Regions from separate parts of the Rouxiella chamberiensis genome, predicted to be linked through region 3. Evidence: predicted binding sites of a transcription regulator. Region 3 holds the regulator's gene; each other region holds the start of a gene.

Evidence for each region. The regulator CRP, encoded in region 3, controls carbon source genes, mostly activating them, when cyclic AMP is high. The targets are predictions, from matches to a motif close to ATGTGANNNNNNTCACAT.
Region 1: the regulator CRP is predicted to act here: its motif matches at 3,658-3,675, upstream of mlc (sugar metabolism global transcriptional regulator Mlc).
Region 2: the regulator CRP is predicted to act here: its motif matches at 2,406-2,423, upstream of msrB (peptide-methionine (R)-S-oxide reductase MsrB).

Annotation. Positions count from the first base shown of each region.
Region 1 covers NZ_CP114058.1:1,433,106-1,439,549, reverse strand. Annotated here, with positions in the region: partial or broken gene O1V66_RS06785 (MDR family MFS transporter) at 1-1,360, opposite strand, end outside; gene bioD (dethiobiotin synthase) at 1,500-2,177, opposite strand; gene mlc (sugar metabolism global transcriptional regulator Mlc) at 2,349-3,566, opposite strand; partial or broken gene O1V66_RS06770 (LysR family transcriptional regulator) at 3,716-4,616, opposite strand; gene O1V66_RS06765 (MFS transporter) at 4,759-6,060, shown strand; partial or broken gene tus (DNA replication terminus site-binding protein) at 6,254-6,444, shown strand, end outside.
Region 2 covers NZ_CP114058.1:1,156,366-1,162,809, forward strand. Annotated here, with positions in the region: gene O1V66_RS05555 (aldo/keto reductase) at 1-126, shown strand, start outside; gene O1V66_RS05560 (D-hexose-6-phosphate mutarotase) at 188-1,054, opposite strand; gene gapA (glyceraldehyde-3-phosphate dehydrogenase) at 1,201-2,199, opposite strand; gene msrB (peptide-methionine (R)-S-oxide reductase MsrB) at 2,546-2,959, shown strand; gene O1V66_RS05575 (YeaC family protein) at 3,118-3,390, shown strand; gene O1V66_RS21980 (GMC oxidoreductase) at 3,505-4,425, opposite strand; gene O1V66_RS21985 (GMC family oxidoreductase) at 4,370-5,155, opposite strand; gene O1V66_RS05585 (sugar dehydrogenase complex small subunit) at 5,152-5,688, opposite strand; gene O1V66_RS05590 (c-type cytochrome) at 5,675-6,444, opposite strand, start outside.
Region 3 covers NZ_CP114058.1:4,033,172-4,039,615, reverse strand. Annotated here, with positions in the region: gene O1V66_RS18770 (YheU family protein) at 1-44, shown strand, start outside; gene O1V66_RS18765 (phosphoribulokinase) at 148-1,017, shown strand; gene O1V66_RS18760 (OsmC family protein) at 1,094-1,504, opposite strand; gene crp (cAMP-activated global transcriptional regulator CRP) at 1,851-2,483, shown strand; gene O1V66_RS18750 (YccS/YhfK family putative transporter) at 2,544-4,622, shown strand; gene argD (bifunctional acetylornithine/succinyldiaminopimelate transaminase) at 4,661-5,875, opposite strand; gene O1V66_RS18740 (aminodeoxychorismate synthase component II) at 6,018-6,444, opposite strand, start outside.

The DNA.
Region 1 (6,444 bases), 2.0 Mb from region 3:
CACCGCCGCAAACACCCATATCGACATCATCGCCGCGAGAATAAAGACCCAATGCAGCGAGGCAGAAACCTGCTCCACAATATTCGCCAGTTTTCCTGCGGATAACTGCTGTCTTTGCGACGTTTCCATCAGGGTCTGAACCGGATCACTGAGCGCAGGCAATCGGTGCTGCAAGTTCAGATTGAGCGTCGCGCCAAGAATGGCGGTGCCGATAGCCGACCCCAGCATCCGGGTAAACAATGTCGAAGCGGTTGCAATGCCGCGCACAGAGGCATCGACCGCGTTTCTGAACCGACACAATGAACGTGGTATTACAGAGCCCCATGCCGCAGCCAATCGTAAAGGCGGCGACCCTCGCCCAGCCGAGTCCGGAATCGGGTTTAAGCAGCAGCAACACCAGACTGCCCCCCGCCAACGCCAGTGCGCCGGTGAACACGGTAAAACGATAGGATGTGGCATGCATCAGTCTGCCGCTCAGCATGCTGGCGAGCGGCCAGCCTATCGACATCAACGCCAGCGTGCTTCCGGCCTGAAGCGGTGTTCCGCCGAAAACGCCCTGCACATAGGTCGGTAGGAAAGCGCTGATGCCCATCATGGTGGCGCCCAGGATCAAACCGCCGACATTGGCCGCGACGACAATACGGCTTTGCCATAACGACAGCGGAAACAGCGGTTCGGCCGCGCGGCGTTCCTGTCTAATCAACAGCAGCATGGCGGCGATGGCCACCACAATCAGCAGCGCGGCGTAGTAACCCAGTGTTTCGGCCTGTAGCAAGGCCAGCAACAGCGCAGCAACACTCAATGACAGCAGCGCCGTGCCGCCAAGATCCAGCGAATGCGTCTTTTTGACGTCATCGGCCGGCAGATACCGTGCCAGAATCATCATCGCGATAATCCCTATCGGCACATTAATCCAGAACACGATGGACCAGTGAAAATGCTGCACAATGAAGGCACCCAGCAAGGGTCCGACGATGGCCGACACGCCCCATACGCTCCCAAGATACCCCTGCGCCCTGGCACGCTCGTGCGGACCATAGATATTGGCGACGAGCGTGGTCGCCACGGGCGTTATCGCCCCAGCGCCGAGGCCCTGCAAGGCGCGAAAGGCAATCATCCACACCAGTGAAGGCGCAAACCCGCAGAGCACGGAGCCAAGCAGGAACAGTAAGGTGCCGATAAAGAACATACGGCGACAGCCATAGAGATCGGCGAGTCGACCATAAATCGGCACGGTGATGGCCTGCGTCAGCAGGTAAATCGCGAAAACCCATCCCAACAGGGTAAAGCCGCCCAAATCGGCGATGATGGTTGGCATGGCGGTCGCCACAATGGTCACTTCGACGGCGGCCATAAACATCGACAACATACAGGCAATCAGGACGAGCGGCCGATGTCGGCTGTCGACCTTGATATCAGGTAAAGTATTGGTAGCGATAGCCGTTCTCCTCTGCAATCTGCTGTTCAGTATATCAGGGGGTTGCAGGAAGACATTTCGCCTAACGTGTTTCGAGAAGAGAAAGATCCAGATAGTGCGCCAACTCACGGGATTCGGCGCGTGGAAGATACGGGATCTCGCCAAGCAGAGGGGCGGCGATATTTTGTGTTATCACGTCGATGGTTTCCGCGTAATGCGCAAGACAGGGATTGATTCTGTTGGCTACCCAGCCGAGCAGCACGACGCCATCGGCGAGTAGAGAGTACGCGGTCATCAGGGCCTGATTGACACAGCCTTCCTGAATGCCGACCACCAGAATGACCGGCAATCTGTTCTCGATAACCCAGGTGGAATACGCTTGATGCGACGAGATTAGCGTTTTCCAGCCGTCACACCCCTCAACGACCACCATGTCCGCACCCTCTTTCAGAAAATAAAGCCCTTGCGTCATTCGGGTGAATAAATCGGCGGGAAGCGCACAGGTAAAAATATCTTCCTCCGCGAGCGCAAAAGGCGTGATTTTGCCAAGCGGATAGGCAACGGAAGAAGCTCGCTGCAATGTCAGGGCATCCTGATTCTGCACGCCGTCCGCCAGCGCCTGATTTCCGGTGGCAATGGGCTTGTACCCCAGCACGGTTTTACCCTGTGCGGCAAACGCCTGCAACAGTGCGCGCGATACAATGGTTTTGCCCACCCGGGAATCGGTACCCGTCACAAATACCTGCGTTAACCTCTTCATAGTACTCCCGAATAATTCCATATCGCCTCCCTGATAAACCTTATTCAGGAAAGTTTGGAGGCGAAATCGACCAGATATCGTTCGAGTCTAGGGGCTGGGCGGAAATAACAATTTGCGTTAGCGCAATGTTTTATCAGGTGACGATGGGGTTAAGGATTTATTCGCGACTCGTTAACCCTGCAGCAGTTTTACCAGTAGCGAACCGTTGTATAGCGCGTCCTTGATGAGCGCAGCACCGGGCATGGTACCGTGATTGTCAAAATAGGTGGATTCGAGCTCGATATGTTCACTGTAGGCAGGCAAAGCCTGCTGCTGTATGCAGGACATAATGGCCGGATGCAGCGTAGATTTGGCGAGATTCAAGGGAGAGCCAATCAAAATCTTTTCAGGGTTGAACAGATTTACCATGATGGCCAAAATTCTGCCGACGTTTTGCCCGACGCCGACAATAATATCGCGTGCCAGTGCATCACCGCGATTGGCGGCATCACACAGCGTTTCAACGGTAATGGGTTGGTCGTGAAGCAGTGAATGTTCGGCGAGATTGAGCCGCGCTTTCGTCAATTCCAGAATGTTGTCGATGCTGGCCAGCGTTTCCAGACAGCCGTGGTTGCCGCAGTAGCAACGTTTACCGTAGGGATCGACCTGAGTGTGCCCGATTTCCACCACGCTGCTGGTGCGGCCGTGCAAAACCTGACCGCCGGTAATGACGCCAGCACCTACGTTGTCGTCGATAACCACTTGAATAACATTGCGAAATCCTCGGGAGGCGCCATACAGCGATTCGGCTTTCGTCCAGGCGGCGATATCGTGCTGTACAAACACAGGCAGGCCGCTGCGTTTGGCAAGCTCGGGGCCAATCGCCACGTCGTCGGCCTGATAGAAAGGCATTTTCTGAATAATCCCGTGCGAGGAATCAATCATGCCGGGCAGCGTGATAGCCATGGCGGTGAGTCGTTCAAGGCGGGACTGGTGGCGTATAAAAAACTGATCGATGAGCGCGACCAGACGTGTCAGAAACGGCGCTGACCCTTCTGCGGGCAGTGAAAGCTGTTCTTCGACGACCAGTTTGCTGCTTAAATCGCGAAGGCTCAACGTGACTGTACCCAGGCCGATGCGGGCCGAAAGATAGTGCCAGGCTTGAGTGTCCAGCACCAGTCCAATGGCCGGACGCCCACGGCTTCCGGGTTCCTGATATTCGGTTTCCTGAACCAGATGCGCCTGCACCAGTTCACGCACGATTTTGGTAATACTGGCGGGCGCAAGCTGCGCTCTCTTGGACAGCTCGATACGGGAAATTGGACCAAACTGGTCTATAAGCCGGTAAACGGTACCCGCATTGATTTGTTTGATCTGATCGATATGACCCGGCTGCCCTTCCACTATCACTCAACTTGCCTCGTTATTTTTCGCGCTTCGAAATAAATATTAAAGGTTATAGGCAGCTTTTTGTCAGATATCCTCAACTATTTGATTCGATATGTGATTTGGAGCACATATTACGGCGGTTTGGTGGCCTTGTGACGGTCAAACCACGCTCATTCTTCCTCTTCCATCAGCATTTTTGCCAGGGCAAGCGCGGGTGCAGACAGAGGTCGATGTCGATGACTGACCAGCCAGACCTGCGTATTGACCTGTTCATCTTTGAAAGACAGGTATTTAACCCCGTCGACCTGAATTCGCTTGTAGGAGGCAGGCAGAATAGACACGCCCAACCCTGCCGAAATAAGCCCGATGATGGTCAGCGCTTCGCCGACTTCCTGAGTGATAAACGGCGTGATCCCGGCATGGGCCAGTCTTTGCAGAATATCGTCGTAAAGAGAAGTACCGACGTCTTTGGAAAAAATACAAACGGCTGATCGGCGAGATGGCTCAAAGTCAGCTCGCCCGCCGGTAGTTGAGTGAGAGGATGGGTCGCCGGAACCACGGCGACCAGCGGGCCGGTATGCAACACATGATGTTGCAGGACATCCGGCAGCACGCCGTTTCGCATGACCCCCAAGTCAAACTTCCCTTTGATCAACGGCTCTATCTGTTGCTGACTGTTCATCTCTTCTATGCGGATATTGACGTGCGGATGCGCCAGCCGAAAGCGCTGAAAGGTGCGGGAGATTTTTTTGACGAACGGCGCAGACGAGGTTAAGCCAATTGTCAACGTCCCCTCTTCACCTCGATGCACGCGCGCCGCCTGCTCGGAAATGTCCTGCACCCGATCGACAATTTTTTCGCCTCTTTGAGAAACAATTCGCCCGCCTGTGTGAGGCGTACGGTGCGATTATTTCTATAAAGCAGCACCGCGCCAATCTGGGTTTCCAAAGACTGGATTTGCTGACTCAGTGGCGGCTGGGAGATGTTCAGCTTTTCTGCCGCCCGCCCAAAATGCAACTCTTCGGCCACCGCAATAAAATAGCGCAGATGCCTTAACTCGATGTTGTTCACGGAACCCTCATTGATATCTTATATGTATCAAACTCGTGTAATTAATATATTAGAAAACGGAATTAAACCTGAGTAAAATTTTTGACATCAAGACACACGCCTTGAAATTACCCTCTTTCCCTATTTTAATTAAGGACCTCTCGTGAACTCCACGCGTCGGCAGCCCGCAAATTCTGCGGCAGGCCATTCGGTAAACGATGACGAACTGCATACCCTCCCTCAGCAGAACGCACCGCAGGTAAAAGGCATTTTCATCAAAAGAGGCACGCCACAGTTTATCCGTGTCACGTTGGCATTGTTCTCGGCCGGGCTGGCGACCTTTGCCCTGCTGTATTGTGTGCAGCCGATTATGCCCGTGCTGTCGCAAGCCTTTGGTGTTTCACCGGCCGCCAGCAGCCTTTCGCTTTCTGCCGCTACCGGGTTGATGGCCATTGGTCTTCTGTTTACCGGCCCCATCTCCGACGCGGTGGGACGTAAAAATGTCATGGTGGTCGGGCTGATGCTCGCCGCGCTTTGCACGCTCATCTGTTCCGTGATGACCAGCTGGCACTCCATTCTCGTGATGCGGGCTCTGGTCGGGCTGTCGTTAAGTGGCGTGGCCGCCGTTGCCATGACCTATCTCAGCGAAGAGATCCACCCCAGCGTGGTCGCGTTTTCGATGGGGCTTTACATCAGTGGCAACTCGATAGGCGGCATGAGCGGACGACTCCTCACGGGCGTTTTGACCGATTTCGTTTCCTGGCGTGTCGCGATTGCCATCATCGGCGTTTTTGCGCTGATTTCTGCCAGCATGTTCTGGAAAATTCTACCCCCGTCACGGCATTTCCGCGCCAGCTCGTTACGTCCGCGTAAACTCTTTATCAACTTCAAGCTGCACTGGCGCGACAGCGGGCTGCCGCTTCTGTTTGCCGAAGGGTTCCTGCTGATGGGCAGCTTTGTCACCATGTTCAATTACATTGGATATCGACTGCTGGCCTCGCCTTATCATATGAGCCAGGCTATCGTCGGTATTCTGTCCATCGCCTATCTGATGGGCACGTACAGTTCGCCGAAAGCCGGGGCGTTGACGGCGGTTTATGGCCGCGGCCCCGTACTGATTGGCGCGCTGATTCTCATGCTCGCGGGTATTCTACTTAGCGCCCTGTCGCCGGTGTGGGTTATTTTCATCGGTATGGCGATGGTGACCGGCGGCTTCTTTGCGGCGCATTCCGTCGCCAGCGGCTGGATTGGCAAACGCGCACGCCGTGCCAAAGGTCAGGCGTCTTCTCTTTATCTGTTCTGCTATTATGCAGGCTCCAGCGTCGCCGGGACATTGGGCGGCGTCTTCTGGCACAACTTCGGCTGGGCCGGTATCACGGGCTATATCTGCACCATGCTGGTTATCGCGATTGCGATTGGCTACCGTCTTATGCATCTGCCGGAATCAAAAATCCGCCCTGCCTAAACCTTACCTCTATCAAGCAAGGCGAGCCCATGTGCTCGCCTTTTTTGTGCTTTACGCACCAATTTTCGGCCTCTCACAGACGTGATTCAGAAAGTTTTTGCCTGCTAGACGCGTTTTATTGTGAAGGTGATGTGTGCGCGGTTTCATTTTATGAGGTAAAATGTATGTTGTAACTAATAAGTGGGGTGAATGGATGACTGGCTACGACCTTAAATTACGAATGAATGAATGCTTCAGGGATTTGGAACTTTCGACCGCCGACTTGACGCGATTTCTCAACCAATTGGAGTTGGTGCAAGGCCGTGTTTTCTCGTTGCCCGAGATCAAGAAAGGTGCTGAACAGGACCCCGCTTCTCTTATTGAAGTGACGCCGCATCTTGGGGA
Region 2 (6,444 bases), 1.8 Mb from region 3:
GTACAGCATGACCACGTGCGCGACAACGCGGCGGCCTTGACGTTAAAACTCAATCCCGAAGAGATAGCCCTGATCGATCAGGCCTTCCCGACGCCGGCCCAGAAAACACCGCTCGATATCGTCTAAACAAGTTTATTATTTAAAAGGGACGCCTCCGGGACGTCCCTTTTTTATTCTGTTTCGGCGCTTATTTAACACCAAAACGCACGGCCAGTCTGGCGGGCGCAGTTTGCGTGCTGATTTGAGAATGCATGACGGCAGCGGTTTCGACACAGACCATGGTCTGGTAACCGTCATCGGCCATATCTTTCATTGACGCGGAAAGCACGGGGCCAGGGTTCCAGCTCACCACGTCGCTATTTCCCTGATGCCTGACGCTCAAAGTGCGATTCAGAACGGGATCGACAATCAGGCTTTCGGTAGCGGGTTCGGTAAAGATGCGGTCAACCTCGCCATCAAAGGTGAGGGGGCCTTGCAGCACGGCTTTTTCGCCGCCCAAAACCTTGTCAAGGTAAGGCTGACCTAAACCTTCGACGCTGACTTTGGTGATGTCACCAATTTCGAAATAGGCGTGCAGCGCGCTGGTGGTTTCAAAATCACCGTGCGATTCAAGCTCGATGGTGCACTCGTCACCAAAGGTGAAATGCGCGTGCAACGTAAAATCATGCGGCCAGTGTTGTCGCGTTTCTGCGCTGTCTTTCAGGGTCAGCGTCAGCTGCACCTTCTCGTCGTCTTCCGACTGCGCGGTCAACTGCCACGGCAGATTGCGCGCAAAGCCGTGCGAGGGTTTACCGGCAGGACCAAACCACGGCCAGCAAATCGGCACGCCGCCGCGAATGGCAACGCCCGGTGTGAATGCCGTCTCGCGGCTCAACCAGATAACCGGCTTTTGCCCCGCAGGCTGCCAGCTGACGAGATGGGCACCTTGCAGGGTAATGGCGGCGCGGCCCTTGGGATGGGTCACGATCAGCACGGGTAAATCGGCAATCTGGCACTGGCTGACCGCAGGAGAGAGCTGTTTTTGTACCGGAAGCGTAAAGAGTTGTTCGGTCATTGTTGAGTCCTTTGCGACGTGATGAAACCAGGACAGGAGAGCTGACAGAGAGGAGCTTCAATAAGAAAGGGCGACACGAATGTCGCCCTCTGTCAGTTCACAAATCGCCTGCACGGAAGGGAATAAACCCATCCCGATGCATTCACTTATTTGTTGGCGATGTGGGAAATCAGGTCCAGAACTTTATTTGAGTAGCCAGTTTCGTTGTCGTACCAGGAAACCAGTTTCACAAAGTTGTCGTTCAGGGCGATACCTGCTTTAGCATCGAATACGGAAGTCAGTTTTTCGCCGTTGAAATCGGTAGAAACCACTTCATCTTCAGTGTAGCCCAGGATGCCTTTCAGTTCGTTTTCCGAAGCACGTTTCATTTCGGCACAAATTTCTTTGTAGGAAGCCGATTTTTCCAGACGTGCAGTCAGGTCAACCACAGAAACATTAGGGGTTGGCACACGGAAAGCCATACCGGTCAGTTTACCGTTCAGCGCAGGAATAACTTTACCTACTGCCTTCGCAGCACCGGTAGAAGAAGGGATGATGTTCTGAGATGCGCCGCGGCCGCCGCGCCAGTCTTTATGAGACGGGCCATCAACGGTTTTCTGTGTTGCGGTGGTCGCGTGAACGGTGGTCATCAGCGCTTCAACGATACCGAACTTGTCGTTCAGAACTTTAGCCAGCGGAGCCAGGCAGTTGGTCGTACAAGAGGCGTTGGAAACGATCTCCTGACCATCGTAGGACTCGTGGTTAACGCCCATGACGAACATCGGGGTGTCATCTTTGGACGGGCCGGTCAGTACAACTTTCTTGGCACCAGCCTGGATGTGTTTACGTGCGGTTTCGTCGGTCAGGAAGATACCGGTCGCTTCAGCGACGACGTCAACGTTCACTTCATTCCATTTCAGGTTAGCTGGGTCACGCTCAGCGGTAACACGGATGGTTTTGCCGTTAACAACCAGATGACCGTCTTTCACTTCAACGGTACCGTCGAAGCGGCCGTGAGTTGAGTCATACTTCAGCATGTAAGCCATGTAGTCAGCGTCCAGCAGATCGTTGATTGCAACGATTTCAACGTCAGAACGTTCCTGCGCAGCACGGAAAACGATACGGCCGATACGGCCGAAACCGTTGATACCTACTTTGATAGTCATATATTCCACCAGCTATTTTTCAGTGAATAAAAGGTTGGTTGTAAAATTACAAAAACCTTGGTGAGCGTCAAGCGGAATCGTGTCAATAGTTGCGGTAGGTCAAACCTTGCCTCCACGATCGTGCGCTTATTGTACGTTCCGTTTCCTAATTAGCTGATACGCATATTGGGGCGTAATAACGAGTATTAAACACCTTCCAATCAAATATGTGATCGTAATCACACATGTTTTTGCGACCGCACCAATGGCATAGAGTTTAAGCCAAAACCGCCTGACTCGTTGTTACTTTTTTGTTATTATTAGCAGTTAAATTAGTTGATTTTTTATCGCGATGAGAGCGGCAACTATGTCCAATGAAATCAAAGATACCCCTGAAAATCCACAACTTACTGATATTCAAAAGTATGTGACCCAAGAGCGTGGTACCGAGCGTCCTTACTCCGGTAAGCTCCTCCATAACGATCGTGAGGGCATTTATCACTGCCTGGTCTGCAATGCGCCCCTGTTTTATTCGACAACCAAATATGACTCCGGCTGTGGCTGGCCAAGCTTTTACGAGCCGGTAACTCACGATTCCATCAAGTATTTGACCGATAACTCCCACGGAATGGAACGTGTCGAAATCCGTTGTTCGAACTGCGATGCGCATTTGGGGCACGTCTTCCCGGACGGCCCGGAACCCACCGGCGATCGTTACTGCGTCAACTCGGCTTCCATGAGCTTTATCGACGGCGAAAACGGCTCCAAAACGGCCGGTTGAAACACGGGCTTCGTGGAGAAAGGGACCCTTTCATCTGGCGTTTTCTCCGCGTTTACCCCATGCGAATTTCAGGCATAATAATCACAAAATCGATTCAGCTAATTATTCAACCGATAAGAATAATTGGTGTATTCGCCTAGCTGGCAGGAGTATTTAAAGTGGAAATTCATGAACTGGTAGACGTCATGACGCCCGAGATTTACCAGCGTCTCGCGCAGGCCGTCGAGTTAGGCAAATGGCCGGACGGCGTTCGTTTGACCGAGCAGCAGAAAGAGCACAGTTTGCAGGTCGTCATGCTGTATCAGGCCAGGCACAATGTCGATGCCCAGCACATGACGGTCGGCACCAACGGGCAGATTGTTACCAAAAGCAAGCAGGAGCTTAAACAACAGTTTCTTGACGACAATTTGATACGCCTGAAGCCTGAGTAAACCTCGCCTTTCCTCATTGAATGGCGGTAAAGCAGGTTCCTGCCGTACAGCAACCTGCTTCCCTCCTGCCGCTTGCCATCAAGGGCATCCGACGCCCACTACTCCTGTTATTGCTTAACTTTCCATCGTCTCGAGCAGATGTTTCGCCAGCCGCAAACTCAGCGCCGCGCCCGTCAACGTAGGATTCATGCACGAAGCCGACGGCATCACGCTGGTTCCGGCGATAAACAGGTTAGGGTGGTCATGACTCTGGCACTGGGCATTCACCACCGAATTTTTAGGGTCATCCCCCATAATTGTGGTGCCCATAATGTGCTGGCGGTCCTGATAACCCGTATCGACCTTGAGCACCTCGGCATCGAGCAACTTGGCGATGTTGGCGAAATCCTTCAGTGCGACCTCTTTTCCGGCTTCCCAATAATCCGTCACGCTGTAATAGATTTCGGGCAACGGGATCCCGATGGCATCGGTTTTTGTCTTGCTGGGCACCACGCGGTTTTCCGGTAGCGGTAAAGTTTCGAAATCCACCGCGAAGTTGAGGGAGCGGGCGGATTGACGATGCAGTTCGGCATCCAGCTTCGACCCCAGTACCCCTTTGCCGATAAGCGCGGCGGCATAGTCTGCCGTCGGCACCGTATTGCGGATTTTGGTCTTGTAACTCGGAAAATCCTTGCGGAATGCGCCGTCGCGATTGTTGAGATACACCAGCAGCTCCGTCGGCCCCTGACCCGGCCACACATCTTCTTTCATCATGATATTCATGCTGATGCCGGTATGGCCCATCAAATTACGGCCCACCTGATCCGAACTGTTGGCAATCCCGTTTGGATACCGTTCAGAGGTCGACATCAGCAACAGCTTGGGAGATTCAATGCCATAGGCCGCGAGCACAAAGTGGCGGGCGGTGAGATGATGTTCGGAGCGGTCGGGTTTTCGGTACCACACGCCCGTGATATGACCTTTATCATCGGCTTCGATTTTATAGACCACCGAGTTGTCGAGCAGCTTTGCGCCAAGCCGGTTCGGCTTCGTCAATATGCATCGAACCGTCGTACTTCGCCCCGATTGGGCAAACCGGATTGCAGTTGTTATTGCCCGCGCAGACCGGCCGCTTGCCATAGGGCACTGTGGCGCGTCCGTTGGGTTCCAGCACCGGGTGATAGCCGTCCTTGCCGAGCAACTCGGTGATCCGGGTAAACAGATAACTCGGGGCCAGACCTTTCATCGGGAAAGGGGTGGAACGTGGCGGCCACGGGCGCTGGCCCTGACCACTTTCGTCCTGTCCGTCTACCCCCGAAACCCCGAGTTCATGCTCGGCACGTCCGTACCACGGCTCGAGCTCGTCATAACCAAACGGCCAGTCACGCCCGCGTCCGTACAGGCTTTGCAGTTTAAAATCGTTCGGGATCATACGCCACAGCGCCGAGCCAAAGTGCCAGGTCGTGCCTCCCACCACACGCAGATACTTGGTCGGATATTTCACGGGTCCGGTCTGTTGCAGATAGCTGCCATAAGTGGACGGCACGTGCGGCAGGTCAGGATAGGGTGACCCCACGCCCTGCAGTTTCATGTTGGTCAGCGACATCTTGAACGGCGAGTTTCTAAAGCGCTCGACAATCTCCTCGCGTTTGATACGCGGACCCGCTTCCAGAATGATCACCGATTTCCCGGCTTTGGCCAGCTGAGTGGCGATAAGACCGCCCATCACGCCGGAACCGATGATTATCACCTCGGCATCGACGGCTTTGTTGTTATTGTCGCTCATGCATTTACTCCTTTTACCGACGTCGATGCGCCGGGTTTGCTGCCCCACGAATCAGGGCCGCCGCCATAGCTTGGCACCACCAGAATACCGCGCGTAGGGAGATACATCAGGGCGTCGGCATAGGCAATCAGCTCTAGATGTTCGCCTTCGCCCACCACCCCCGTGTACCAGGCCGAAATAATAAGCGAGGCGGTTTTCAGGCGCGGGTCGTCGGCGCTTAGGCTTGCAAGAAAGTCATCGACGTGTTTGAAGTTATGCGCATTGACGTAGTCACCGAGCGCGGCAAGACGGCTTGAGAAGTCGGCATAATGTTTTTGCAGCGTGGCATAGTAACGTTGGGCCAGCACGGGGTTGACCTCCCGGCTGACCAGGAATGCGGAAAGCGGCAGAAATCCGCTGTCTGACATTGCTTGCGCCTGCGCCTTGATGGCCGGAAACAGCGAGGAAGTCATGGCGGCAAAAGAGAGTATGCCCATGCCTTTCAGAAGGCTGCGACGGCTTACGCCTGCCTGGTTAGCATTATTGTGCAGCATGTTTTCTCCTTCTTTTTGCCACGCCAAAGCCCAGGGCCAGTAAAATCAGGGCGAAAATGACGACACCGATGATGAGAGACGAAGGTTGAGCCAGTTTGGCCAGCAGCGGCTTTTCTCCGCCTTCGCGAATAGTGCGGACGTTATCTTCTGTCACCGTCACCTGCGCATTGCCGTAATGCTTGAGCACATAGTTGCTGACGTCGGCAATCTGCCTGTCCGTCAGACGCTCGCTGAAATTGGCCTCTGGACCAAAGGCGGGCATGGCAATCGGGTTGCCCTTGATGTCGCGACTGACGCCAAACAGAATGGCCGCAACCAGATTGTCGGGACGATCCGCGCCCGTTGCGCTGTTGTTGAACAGCGAAGGATAATGCGCGTTGCCTTGTCCGTCCGCCTGATGGCAGTTGGCGCAGCTGCCGCTGTACACTTTCCAGCCTGCATCGACATTCTCCGTCAGGCCCCGCAGCTGACTTTCGCTGGTGGAGGGCTGTCCGAAACTGTCGCGGGATTTTTTCTCGCCGTTATTGATGGCCGGGATCTGCTGCAAATACGCGACCATGGCCCTGATATCCGCGTCGTCGAGATGCTGGAAACTGTGCTCGACCGCCTCGGCCATCGGACCCGCAGCCTGAGCCTTGCCGGTTACATGACCTGTTTTGAGATAAGCGGCGAGGTCATTGCCGGACCAGCTTCCGATGCCTGCTACCTTGTCCGGCGTAATGTTCGGCGCATACCAACTGCCCAGTTCGCCGCCCG
Region 3 (6,444 bases):
AGTTCCGTGCGGGCGACGAAGAGCGGGAAAACGATTATCCCTAGTGCAAAATGTCTTCGACTCCGCCACCCGGTTGTCCTGTAATTCAGCGCATAGATATGGTAACAATAAGCGTAATTATGCGCGAACCGCAGGAGTCAGACGCCCATGTCAGCTAAACATCCCGTTATCGCCGTCACCGGATCAAGCGGCGCAGGAACGACGACCACCAGTCTGGCCTTTCGCAAGATTTTCCAGCAGCAGGGCCTGCACGCCGCCCAGCTTGAAGGCGATAGCTTTCACCACTTTACGCGTCCGGAAATGGACGCGGCTATCCGCAAGGCGCGAGATTTAGGGCGACATATCAGCTATTTTGGTCCCGAGGCCAACGACTTCACCCTGCTGGAGCAGAGTTTTATCGAGTACGGCAGAACCGGCTCCGGCCGCTCACGCAAGTACCTGCATACTTATGACGAAGCCGTCCCTTACAATCAGGTGCCCGGAACCTTTACCCCGTGGCAGGCGCTGCCCGAGCCGACCGATATCCTGTTCTACGAAGGGTTGCACGGCGGGGTGGTCACCAATCAGGTCGATGTCGCCAAACACGTCGATCTGCTGGTCGGCGTGGTGCCTATCGTCAACCTCGAGTGGATTCAGAAACTGGTGCGCGACACCGGCGAACGCGGTCATTCGCGTGAAGCCGTGATGGATTCCGTAGTGAGATCGATGGATGACTACATCAATTACATCACGCCGCAGTTCTCCCGCACGCACATCAACTTCCAGCGCGTTCCGACCATCGACACCTCCAACCCTTTTGCCGCCAAGGCCATTCCTTCGCTGGATGAAAGCTTTGTGGTAATTCACTTTCAGGGGCTGGATCAAATTGATTTCCCCTATCTCCTGGCAATGCTGCAAGGCTCGTTTATCTCGCATATCAATACGTTGGTGGTGCCTGGCGGCAAGATGGGACTGGCAATGGAGTTGATTATGGGGCCGCTGGTGCAGCGTCTCATGGAAGGCAAGAAAATAGAGTAGGCACCGGCTGCCACCCGGTATTGGCCCGGCGGCAGTCGGCGATTGATGGCGCGACCCGTGGTCGCAATGTTATGGCTTATTCTTGCGAATCAATCACTTCAAAGCTGTGAGTGATAGTTGCCGCTTTCCCGAGCATCAGGGACACCGAACAGTATTTCTCGGCAGACAGGCTTACCGCGCGCTCAACGACTTTGTCGGTCAGATCTTTACCGGTCACGATGAAATGCAGGTTAATGGTGGTAAACAGGCGCGGGGCCTCTTCGCGGCGTTCGGAAGTCAGTTTCACTTCACAGCCGACAATCTCGTTACGCCCTTTTTGCAGGATTGAAACCACGTCGATGGCGCTGCATCCTCCGGCCGACATCAGCAACATTTCCATCGGGCTGGGTGATTTGTCCCCGGCATTGCCATCCATCAGAATCTGATGGCCAGAGGCTGATTCGCCGAGAAACGTTAACCCTTCAACCCACTTTACCCGTGCTTGCATTTGAATCTCTCCACTCGTCATTTTTCAAAACAGACTACCCTTTACCCCTGAAACTGGCAATGTAACTCGATCCGCATCATGCTGAAGCGAGACAACACAAGACACGTCTGCAAACCTGTGCTACAAACAAAGCCGAAAGAAACTTTCCAACAAGTTGCGGTCAGGTTTTTTGGGTGTTAACAGGATAACCTTGGTGATAAGGGCAAATTACCGCTTAAATCACTCTACCTGCCGCTTGCAGCATTGCTGGTCAGTTCATATGCTAAAAGAGCGCGAAGTAAAAATCGCCGAACAGGGTCTTAGAACCCTGCGATTTTGGGCAGCGATAAAAAGAGGATAATAACTAATGGTTCTCGGCAAGCCACAAACAGACCCTACTCTCGAATGGTTCCTGTCTCATTGTCATATACACAAGTATCCATCCAAAAGTACGCTGATTCACCAAGGTGAAAAGGCTGAAACGCTTTACTACATCGTGAAAGGCTCGGTTGCCGTGCTTATCAAGGATGAAGAAGGTAAAGAGATGATACTTTCCTACCTGAATCAGGGTGACTTCATCGGCGAGCTGGGACTCTTCGAAGAAGGTCAGGAACGCAGTGCATGGGTTAGAGCGAAAACTGCCTGTGAAGTGGCCGAAATTTCCTACAAGAAATTCCGTCAGCTTATCCAGGTCAACCCCGACATTCTGATGCGTCTTTCCGCACAGATGGCAAGCCGACTGCAAATTACGTCCGAGAAAGTGGGTAACCTTGCTTTCCTTGATGTAACCGGTCGTATTGCCCAGACTCTGCTGAATCTCGCCAAACAGCCCGATGCCATGACGCATCCCGATGGGATGCAGATAAAGATCACCCGTCAGGAAATCGGTCAAATCGTCGGTTGCTCACGCGAGACGGTAGGGCGAATTCTCAAAATGCTCGAAGATCAGAGCCTGATCTCGGCACACGGTAAAACGATTGTCGTTTACGGCACGCGTTAATCGCTTTAAAAACGGCACGGCGAGTCTTCGTTGTGCCGTTTTTGTCAGACTCTCCTTCACATGACGCTTTGGCGACGACTCTTTTACCACCCTGAAATCAATTATGCGCTGCGACAGACGCTGGTGCTTTGCCTGCCTATCGCCTTTGCCATGCTGTTCGGCGAATTGAAGATGGGGCTGCTGTTTGCGCTCGTTCCTGCCTGCTGCAATATTTCCGGTCTCGACACGCCGCACAAACACTTCTTCAAACGCCTGGCTATCGGCGGTTCGCTGTTTGCCGTCAGCAGTATTCTGCTCCAGCTGATGCTGGTGAACTGGCATGTTCCGCTGCCGTTTATCATGCTCGGCCTGTCGCTGGTTATCGGCGTAACGGGCGAGATAGGCCCGCTGCATGGCCGTTTGCTGTCGGGTGCGCTGGTGGCGTCCATCTTTACCCTCAGTATGGCGGGCGTGGTGCCTATCTGGCATGCGCCGCTGCTGTTTGTGGTCGGCACCGCGTGGTACGGCCTCTTTAACTGGCTGTGGTTCCGACTGTCCGAAGAGCAGCCGATGCGCGAAACCCTAAGCCAGTTGTATAACGAACTCGCCGATTATTTCGAAGCTAAATACTCCTTGCTGACTCAGCACACCGATCCCGAGACCGCGCTGCCACCGCTACTGAAAAGACAGCAGAAAGTGATCGACCTGATTGCCCTGCTCTATCAGCAACTGCATATGCTGCCCACCAACCAGCATCAACATCGCAAACGGCTGCTGCGCAGTTTTCAGGTGGCGCTGGATTTGCAGGAGCACATTACCGTCAGCCTGCATCTGCCTACCGAAGTGCAAAAGCTGGTGGAGGAGAGCCACGCGGAAGCGGTTATCCGCCGCAATGCGCAGGTGATTGGTGCGCGATTGCGGGTGATTGGCGACGACATTCTCTATCATCGCCGTTCCGTGCGTTTCTCGATGGCCAATGAACTGGCGGCGCTGGAGAAGATTGCCTCGCGCTATCGCGAGAATCCCGTTGGTCAGTTTTGCTATTACCATTTCAGTCGCATTGCCCGCCTGCTGCGCACCCAGCGCCCGCTGTATCGCCGTGATTTGATGCAGGAGCAGAATCGGCTGCCCTTCTGGGCCGCGCTGAAAAGCTATCTCTCCTTCAAGTCGGCGGCCCTGCGCAATGCCGCGCGGCTTGGCGTTATTCTGGCGATAGGCAGTACGCTCGGCATGTTCTTCAATTTGCCAAAACCTTACTGGATTTTGCTTACCACCCTGCTGGTGAGCCAAAACGGCTACAACGCCACGCGGGTGCGGATTCAGCACCGTGCGCTCGGCACGCTGATAGGGCTTATCGCGGCCGCGGGTCTGCTTCAGCTCGCCATTCCGCAAAATTTAACGCTGCTGCTCATGCTGATCATTACCCTTGTCTCCTACACGGTGCTGCGCAAAAATTACGGGTTGGGAATGATTGGCCTGACGGTGACGGCGGTCTATACGTTGCAGATTCTGGCGCTCAATGGTGCGCATTTCCTGCTGCCGCGGCTGATTGATACCCTGATTGGCTGCGCGCTGGCGTTTGGCGGCACTATCTGGCTGTGGCCGCAGTGGCAGAGCGGGATGCTGCGCACCAACGCGCATCAGGCGCTGGAGGCCGATCAGGAAGCCATTAGACGGGTATTGCAGCAAGATCCGGATCCCGCCGAGCTGGCCTACGCCCGCATGAAAGTGAATCAGGCGCATAATCAGCTATTTACCTCGCTGAATCAGGCCATGCAGGAGCCGGGATTCAATTCGCATTATCTGACGGATATGCGGCTTTGGGTGACGCACAGTCAGTTTTTGGTCGACCATATCAACGCCATGACCATTCTTGCGCGCGAGCATTACATGCTGACGCCGAAACTGGCCATCGAGTATTTGCAGACTTGCGAAATTGCCTTGCAGAGTTGTCAGCAGCGATTAACCACCGACGGAACGAGCAGCGGATCGACGGCGTTTCAGCCGCCGGACATGCATACCGATATGCCCGTTACCGAAATGGAGCGGCATCTGCGCCGCGTGCTTTCCCATCTCAGCGCCATGAACACGATTTCGTCTCTGGCCTGGCGGCAAAGACCGCATCACGGGATCTGGCTTACTCGCCGGGTGAAAGCGTAATCCCTTCTCCTGCCTTTCGACAGGAGAAGGGAAAGCGATTAGCCCACGACTTTCTGTACGGCTTTCTCGAAACGCGCCATGCCTTCGCTGATGTCGTCGAAATCGATCACCAGTGATGGCGCAAAGCGCATTACGTTGGTTCCGGCCACCAGCATCATCAAGCCAGATTCTGCCGCGGCAGTCATAAACTCGCCGGCACGGTTTTTGTATTTTTCGCAAAGTTCGGCCCCGATCAGCAAACCCTGACCACGGAACTCGGCAAACACCTGATATTTGGCGTTGATGGCTTCCAGCGCCTGCAGGAACGCCTGGCGACGCTCTTCGATTCCTGCCAGCACTTCTGGCGTATTGATGAGGTCCAGTGCCGCTTCTGCCACGGCACAAGCCAGAGGATTGCCGCCGTAAGTGGTGCCGTGTTTGCCCGGCGCCATGACGGATGCCACGTCTTCCGTGGTAATCATCGCGCTTATCGGGAAACCGCCGCCGAGCGCTTTTGCCGTGGTGAGAATGTCGGGCGTCACGCCGTAATGCATATAGCTGAACAGCTTGCCGCTGCGGCCCATGCCGCTTTGCACTTCATCGAAGACCAGCAGTGCCTTGTGCTCGTCGCACAGCGCACGCAGACCTTCCAGGAATGCCTGCGTCGCGGGCGTTACGCCGCCTTCGCCCTGAATCGGCTCGACGACAATGGCGCAGGTGTGGTCATCGATCACCGCTTTCACGGCATCCAGATCGTTAAACGGAACGTGGACGATATCGGCCGGTTTCGGACCAAAGCCGTCGGAGTATTTTGGCTGGCCGCCGACGGACACGGTAAACAGCGTGCGCCCGTGGAACCCGTTATGGAAAGCAATGATTTTGCTCTTGTAAGGGCTATGTTTGGCAGAAGAGTAGTAACGCGCCAGTTTGAAGGCCGCTTCGTTGGCTTCGGCACCGGAGTTGGCGAAGAACACACGATCGGCAAAGGTCGCATCGATGAGCTTCTGCGCCAGACGCAGAGAAGGTTCGTTGGTAAAGACGTTGCTGACGTGCCACAGGGTTTCGCCCTGCCTGTGCAGCGCGTCTACCAGCACCGGATGGCAATGGCCCAGCGCCGTAACCGCGATGCCGCCCGCGAAATCGATATATTCGGTGCCCTGCTGGTCCCAGATACGACTGCCTTTACCTTTGACCGGAATAAACTTGACGGGTGAATAAACAGGCAAAATCACCCGATCAAATGCATCGCGACCTACTGCTGTTTTTTCTGTCATAGCCTTACTCTCCAATGCGTTTCCGCTGCGCTCAGGTATTCACACTCTAAATGAATGTGAGAATATAATCATAAAATATGCATAAAAAATCACTCACAGGCAAACGTTTATCGTCCCGTCAGTGAGAATATTTGGTAATTGCTTAAATTTTAAGGAAATTATCGAGTAATTGATGTCCCTGCTCGCTAAGTATGCTCTCGGGATGGAATTGTACGCCGTGCAAAGGCAGTTCGCGGTGGGCGATGCCCATTATCTCGTCGGGAGAGCTTGCCTGACCGGTCCAGGCGGTTATCTCGAAACAGGCGGGTAACGTGTCGGGTTGTACAACCAGCGAATGATAGCGAGTCACGCGAAGCGGATGATTCAGACCGGCAAATACCCCTCTGCCGTTATGTTCGATAAGCGAGGTTTTGCCGTGCATAACCTGACGGGCGCGGACCACCTGCGCACCAAAGCTCTGCGCCATCGCCTGATGTCCGAGACAAACGCCGAGAATCGGTAGCGTATCGGCAAAATGCGCAATCGCCTGAAGCGAAATGCCCGCGTCGTTGGGCGTACAGGGGCCGGGA